2 regions of the Streptomyces rubrogriseus genome follow, and region 1 is predicted to be linked to the other one. Evidence: riboswitches for the same ligand, from Rfam matches in the RefSeq annotation. Region 1 holds a riboswitch; the other holds the start of a gene.
What was found. A riboswitch is a leader RNA that binds a small molecule or an ion and turns the genes downstream of it on or off. The one in region 1 is predicted to bind glycine.

Region 1 (3,395 bases):
AGGTACGGCGCCAGGTGCGACCGCACGCCCACGGGGCCCACGCCGGGGCCGCCGCCGCCGTGCGGGATGCAGAAGGTCTTGTGCAGGTTCAGGTGGGAGACGTCGCCGCCGAAGTGGCCGGGCTTGGCGAGGCCGACCAGGGCGTTGAGGTTGGCGCCGTCCACGTAGACCTGGCCGCCCGCGTCGTGCACCTGCGCGCAGATGTCGGCGACGTGCTCCTCGAACACGCCGTGCGTGGACGGGTAGGTGATCATCAGCACGGCCAGCTCGTCGCGGTGCTTCTCGATCTTGGCACGCAGGTCCTCGACGTCGATCTCGCCGTCCTCGGCGGTCTTGACGACGACGACCTTCATGCCGGCCATCACGGCGCTCGCGGCGTTGGTGCCGTGCGCGGAGGACGGGATGAGGCAGACGGTGCGCTGCTCGTCGCCGTTGGCCCGGTGGTAGCCGCGTACGGCGAGCAGGCCCGCGAACTCGCCCTGCGACCCGGCGTTCGGCTGGAGCGAGACCTTGTCGTACCCGGTGACCTCGGCGAGCCGCTCCTCCAGCTCGCGGATGAGGGTGAGGTAGCCCTGCGCCTGCTCGGCGGGCGCGAAGGGGTGCAGCGCCCCGAACTCGGGCCAGGTGACCGGCTCCATCTCGGTGGTCGCGTTGAGCTTCATGGTGCAGGAGCCCAGCGGGATCATGCCGCGGTCCAGCGCGTAGTCCCGGTCGGCCAGGCGGCGCAGGTAGCGCAGCATCGCGGTCTCGGAGCGGTGCTGGTGGAAGACGGGGTGGGTCAGGAAGTCGTCGGTGCGCAGCAGCGCCTCGGGCAGCGTCTCCGCGGTCTCCGCGTCCAGCGACTCGATGTCGCCCTCGACGCCGAAGGCGTGCCACACGCCGCCGACCTGGGCGCGCGTGGTGGTCTCGTCGCAGGCGAACGACACGTGGTCGGCGTCGACGAGCCGCAGGTTGATGCCGTTCTCGCGGGCGGCGTGCACGATCGCGTCGGCCCGGCCGGGCACCCGCGCGGTGACGGTGTCGAAGTAGGAGCCGTGGACGATCTCGACGCCGCCCGCGGCGAGACCGGCGGCGGTGATCGTGGCGTACCGGTGGGTACGGCGGGCGATGGCCCGCAGGCCCTCGGGGCCGTGGTAGACGGCGTACATGCCGGCCATGACGGCGAGCAGCACCTGCGCGGTGCAGATGTTGCTGGTGGCCTTCTCGCGGCGGATGTGCTGCTCGCGGGTCTGCAGGGCCAGGCGGTAGGCCTTGTTGCCGTCGGCGTCCACGGAGACGCCGACCAGGCGGCCGGGGAGGCTGCGGGCGAACTTCTCGTGCACGGCCATGTAACCGGCGTGCGGTCCGCCGAAGCCCATCGGCACGCCGAAGCGCTGGGTGGTGCCCACCGCGATGTCCGCGCCCAGCTCGCCGGGCGAGGTGAGCAGGGTGAGGGCGAGCAGGTCGGCGGCGACGGTGACGAGCGCGCCGAGCTCGTGCGCCCGGTCGATCACCGGCTTGATGTCGCGGACGGCTCCGGAGGCACCCGGGTACTGGATCAGGACCCCGTTGATCTCCCGCTCGGCGACCTCGGCCGGGATGCCCGCGCTCAGGTCGGCGACGACCACCTCGACGCCGGTCGGCTCGGCGCGGGTCCGTATCACGGCGACGGTCTGCGGCAGGGCGTCCGCGTCGACCAGGAACAGGCCCTTCTTGTTCTTGCCCATGCGCCGGGACAGCGCCATCGCCTCGGCGGCGGCGGTGCCCTCGTCGAGCAGCGAGGCGCCGGAGGTGGGCAGGCCGGTCAGCTCGGCGACCATCGTCTGGAAGTTCAGCAGGGCTTCGAGACGGCCCTGGGAGATCTCCGGCTGGTAGGGCGTGTACGCCGTGTACCAGGACGGGTTCTCCATGACGTTGCGCAGGATGACCGGCGGGGTGAAGGTGCCGTAGTAGCCGAGGCCGATCATGGAGTCGAGGACCTGGTTGCGGTCGGCCAGCGAACGAAGCTCGGCCAGCACCTCCGCCTCGGAGCGCGCGCCCGGCAGGTCCAGCGCGTCGGCGTTCTTGATCACATCCGGCACCGCGGCGGCCGTCAGTTCGTCGAGCGAACCGTAACCGACCTGCGCGAGCATCTTGGCCCGGGCCTCGTGGTCGGGGCCGATGTGGCGCTGCTCGAAGGGCATGGCCTGTTCGAGTTCGGAGAGCGGGGTGCGATGGGCGGTCATTTGCGGAGGCCTCCTGGTCTGACGACCTTCGTGGGGCACCACGGCGCGGGTACCCGGACGGCCTCCCCCTCTGTCATCTCAACCTGAGAGCTTCACCGGGTGAGCCCTGGGGCTCTCCCGGCTTTCACCGTCGGTGAGAGCGGAAGCCGTCGACACCCGCCCTGCTTTCCAGAGTGACCTCGTCCGTGCGGTACGTGAGCCTGAGAGATTCCGGGGAGGATTTGCTCCTTCGGCGCCTCCGGTGATGTCCGGAGGACTCTCCCGCGCGGGGTCAGCAGCCGTTTGCCAGCGTACCAGCGAGGTCGCCGCACGGACTTCGAGTGGCCGACCGGGCATTTGTGCCCTTTTGTAGTACTTACGGATGATTAGGCGGCTGGTGTGCGACCCCAGTCCGGCCCAGTGGTGCGATCAAGTGGAGGGCCCCGTGCGTACTGACATCGATCCGCGGAACCTGATCGGCCGCAAGGCGTTCGACCGCGACGGCACCAGGATCGGCACCGTGGACGAGGTCTACCTCGACGATGCCACCGGCGTCCCCGAGTGGGCGGCGATACGGACCGGTCTCTTCAGCAGGGACGCCTTCGTCCCGCTGGAGCCCAGCGAGCTGGTCGACGGCGCCCTGCGCGTGCCCTTCGACCGGGCGCTGATCAAGGAGGCGCCCGACTTCGGTGTCGGCCGCCACCTCTCGCCGGAACAGGAACTCCAGCTCTACCACCACTACGGCCTGGACGTGGCGGCCGCTCCCCCGCCTCCCGACCACGACTTCGGCAAGCTGGCCGGCAAGGGCAAGGGCCCCGACGAGGGCTGACCCGCCCCGTCCTCCGCGTCGGCGACCAGCGGCAGCGGATCCGCGGGCGTCAGCTCCGGGTCGTCCACCGCGAAGGTCCGCACCCGCCCGACCTCCGAGTACGGCGTCTCGAACCGCACGGTGACCCGCCCGAGACCACTGCCCTGCACCCAGCCGTGCCCCAGCTCCGTGTGCCGCACGTCGTGCCCCGCCGGCCACCGCCGCTCGGCGGGCGAGGGTCTGTGCTCCTCGGCGGGCTCGGTCTCGGGCTGCTCGGCCGATTCCTCGGCCCGGTCCCCCGCCGCCTGCGCGAACAGGTCCTCCTGCGTGTAGTCGGCGAGCCCGCTGACACCCACCCCGAGCAGCCGCACGCCGCCCGTGGTGTCCACCGAGTCCAGCAGTCT
Region 2 (3,395 bases), 4.1 Mb from region 1:
GCCGCCGGAGGAGGGCCCGTCCAGCGGGGTGCGCCCGGCCCGGCACAGCTCGGCCACGGCGGGCGGCGGCAGCGGGATGCCGACCACGCCCTCCGGGTTCACCGCGATGCCGACCTGCGGGGGCAGGCCGCGGGCGAACTCCGCGGCGGGGGCGATGGTGTACGCCATGTGCGCGCCCGCGACCTGGCGGAGCTGCTCCTCCGAGCTGAACACCGGCACGTAGGCCTGGCCGTCGATCTCCAGCGAGGGCAGGTCGAGGGGGCCGCTGTGCGGGCCGCCGCCGTTCGGCAGGGGTATCCACAGGAAGCTGCGGCCGAGGACCTCCACGATCCGGCCGCCGGCCGACGGGATGCCGAGGGAGGCCGACAGCACCTCCTCCAGCTCGTTGCCTGGCCACCCGCCGTGCGGGTGGGGGTGCGCCTGTGCCGGGAAGTCCATCTGCCTACCTACCGCCTGCCTGGTACCGCCGTTCGTGGCTGAAAGGCTAACCCGTTCGGCCCCGGAGCCCTACCGTGCGTCACCCCGTGAAGGCGATCCGGCGCAGGGTGTCGGCTGCCGCCCGGTCGAGGACGACCGCCGAGGAGCAGCCCGCGGGCAGGGTGCCCTCGGTCACCGCGCGCAGCAGGCGGGAGTTGGCCGTGCGGTGCCGCAGGAACGCGTACCGCGAGACGCCCCGGCCGCGCTCGCGCTGGCCGGCCAGGGCCTCGCCGGGAGCGACGTCGAGGAGCAGCAGGTGCAGGGTGCCGTCCCGGCGGCGGGCCTCGCGGGCCAGCCAGCCGCGCACCCAGGCCTGGGTGCCGCAGTCGTGCACGACGACGCCCTCGCCGGAGCGCAGCGCGCGGCGCAGTCCGGCGTAGTGGGCGAGGCGGACGAGGGGCCGGTAGAGCGTGTAGGGCAGGAGGCGCGGCATGCGGCGGTCCCAGCGGTCGCGGGTGTCCTGGGAGTCGATGCGGCCGCCGCGCACGGTGCGCCGCATCAGCGTGGACTTGCCGCTGCCGGGCAGGCCGGTGATCACCACCAGGTCCCGGGGTCCGAAGAGCAGGGCGTGCGGGCTGCGGCCGTCGCGGTCCCTCAGGTCGCGGACGACGGGTGCGGTCAGTGGGGCGCATGCCTCGGGGGCCGGGGCGGCCGGCTGCTTGGGCAGCGCGAGTCCCGAGGTGGTGGCGTACGCCGTGGTCCTGTTCACCGTGATCGTCCTCCCCTGGGGCGGTACACGAGTACCTCCCCGTCGAGTGTAAAGAGAAGGTAATGCGCGGGTCTCGCGTTTTCGTTCGCTTACTGCCACAAGCCGGTTACAGATCACGGTCTGCCACGGATCGCCCGGGCGTGCAATGATGGCGGCGCCAACTGCATACCGGCCGTTTGAATCCGCGCGGGAGAGTCCCCGGCCGCGCCGGGGCGCCGAAGGAGCAAGTCCCTCCCTTGAATCTCTCAGGCCCCGTTACCGCGCGGGCGAGGCACATCTGAAAAGCGGACCGCCCCCGACGGCGGTCCCACCCAAGGTGCAAGCCCTGTTCGCCGTACTCCGGTGGCCGTGGCGAACCTCTCAGGTTCCGATGACAGATGGGGAGGACCGACCTCGCCACGTCCTGTCCTGGGAGACGACCGACCGATGAGCAGTACCGAACTGCGCCGTACCGCGCTCGATGCCACGCATCGCGCGCTGGGCGCGACGATGACCGACTTCGCCGGCTGGGACATGCCGCTTCGCTACGGCTCCGAGCGCGAGGAGCACGTCGCGGTGCGCACCCGCGCCGGTCTCTTCGACCTGTCGCACATGGGTGAGATCACCGTCACCGGGCCGCAGGCGGCCGAGCTGCTGAACTTCGCGCTGGTCGGCAACATCGGCACCGTGAAGCCGGGCCGGGCGCGCTACACCATGATCTGCCGCGAGGACGGCGGCATCCTGGACGACCTGATCGTCTACCGGCTCGAAGAGGCCGAGTACATGGTCGTCGCCAACGCCTCCAACGCCCAGGTCGTCCTGGACGCGCTGACCGAGCGGGCGGCCGGGTTCGACGCCGAGGTGCGCGACGACCGCGACGCCTACGCGCTGCTCGCCGTGCAGGGCCCGGAGTCCCCGGGCATCCTCGCGTCGCTCACCGACGCCGACCTGGACGGCCTGAAGTACTACGCCGGGCTGCCCGGCACGGTCGCGGGCGTCCCGGCGCTGATCGCGCGCACCGGCTACACCGGCGAGGACGGCTTCGAGCTGTTCGTGAAGCCGGAGCACGCCGTCGGGCTGTGGCAGGCGCTGACCAAGGCGGGCGAGGGCGCGGGGCTGATCCCGTGCGGCCTGTCCTGCCGGGACACGCTCCGCCTGGAGGCGGGCATGCCGCTGTACGGCAACGAGCTGTCGACCGCGCTGACGCCGTTCGACGCCGGTCTGGGCCGGGTGGTGAAGTTCGAGAAGGAGGGCGACTTCGTCGGGCGCGCCGCGCTGACCGAGGCCGCCGAGCGCGCCGCTTCCCGGCCGCCCCGCGTCCTGGTCGGCCTGGTCGCCGAGGGCCGCCGGGTCCCGCGCTCCGGGTACCAGGTCGTCGCGGGCGGCGAGGTGATCGGCGAGGTCACCTCCGGCGCTCCGTCCCCGACGCTGGGCAAGCCGATCGCCATGGCGTACGTCGACCCCGCGCACGCGGCTCCGGGCACCGAGGGCGTGGGCGTGGACATCCGGGGCAGCCACGAGCCGTACGAGGTCGTGGCGCTGCCGTTCTACAAGCGCCAGAAGTAGACAGAAGCAGACAGAAGCAGCCAGCGGACACGGGGTGCCGCCCCTCCGCGGCTGCCCCCCTGAGTCACCCTTGTCACTCAGCGCTCCCTCGTCACCCCCTTCACCCCCTTCACCAGCCACTTCCTCGCGTACAGGAGAATTCAGGCCATGAGCAACCCCCAGCAGCTGCGCTACAGCAAGGAGCACGAGTGGCTGTCGGGCGCCGAGGACGGCGTCTCGACGGTCGGCATCACGGAGCACGCGGCCAACGCGCTCGGTGACGTCGTCTTCGTCCAGCTCCCCGAGGTCGGCGACTCGGTGACCGCGGGCGAGACCTGCGGCGAACTGGAGTCGACCAAGTCCGTCTCCGACCTGTACTCCCCCGTCTCCGGTGAGATCGCCGAGGTCAACGAGGACGTCGTCAACGACCCGTCGCTGGTGAACAGCGCCCCCTTCGAGGGCGGCTGGCTGTTCAAGGTGAAGGTCACGGACGAGCCCGCCGACCTGCTCTCCGCCGACGAGTACACCGCCTTCGCCGGCGCCTGAGGAGTCACGATCGCATGTCGCTTCTGAACACACCCCTGCACGAGCTGGACCCGGACGTCGCCGCCGCCGTCGACGCCGAGCTGGACCGCCAGCAGTCCACCCTCGAGATGATCGCGTCGGAGAACTTCGCGCCGGTCGC

Region 2: another riboswitch for glycine. It lies ahead of gcvT (glycine cleavage system aminomethyltransferase GcvT); the one in region 1 lies ahead of gcvP (aminomethyl-transferring glycine dehydrogenase).

The regions. Positions count from the first base shown of each region.
Region 1 is NZ_CP116256.1:2,739,333-2,742,727, reverse strand. It holds gene gcvP (aminomethyl-transferring glycine dehydrogenase) at 1-2,204, opposite strand, end outside; glycine riboswitch at 2,383-2,478, opposite strand; gene Sru02f_RS12165 (PRC-barrel domain-containing protein) at 2,629-3,012, shown strand; gene Sru02f_RS12160 (DNA polymerase IV) at 2,922-3,395, opposite strand, start outside.
Region 2 is NZ_CP116256.1:6,827,006-6,830,400, forward strand. It holds gene Sru02f_RS30585 (enhanced serine sensitivity protein SseB) at 1-438, opposite strand, end outside; gene Sru02f_RS30590 (AAA family ATPase) at 518-1,186, opposite strand; glycine riboswitch at 1,364-1,457, shown strand; glycine riboswitch at 1,458-1,573, shown strand; gene gcvT (glycine cleavage system aminomethyltransferase GcvT) at 1,613-2,731, shown strand; gene gcvH (glycine cleavage system protein GcvH) at 2,879-3,256, shown strand; gene glyA (serine hydroxymethyltransferase) at 3,271-3,395, shown strand, end outside.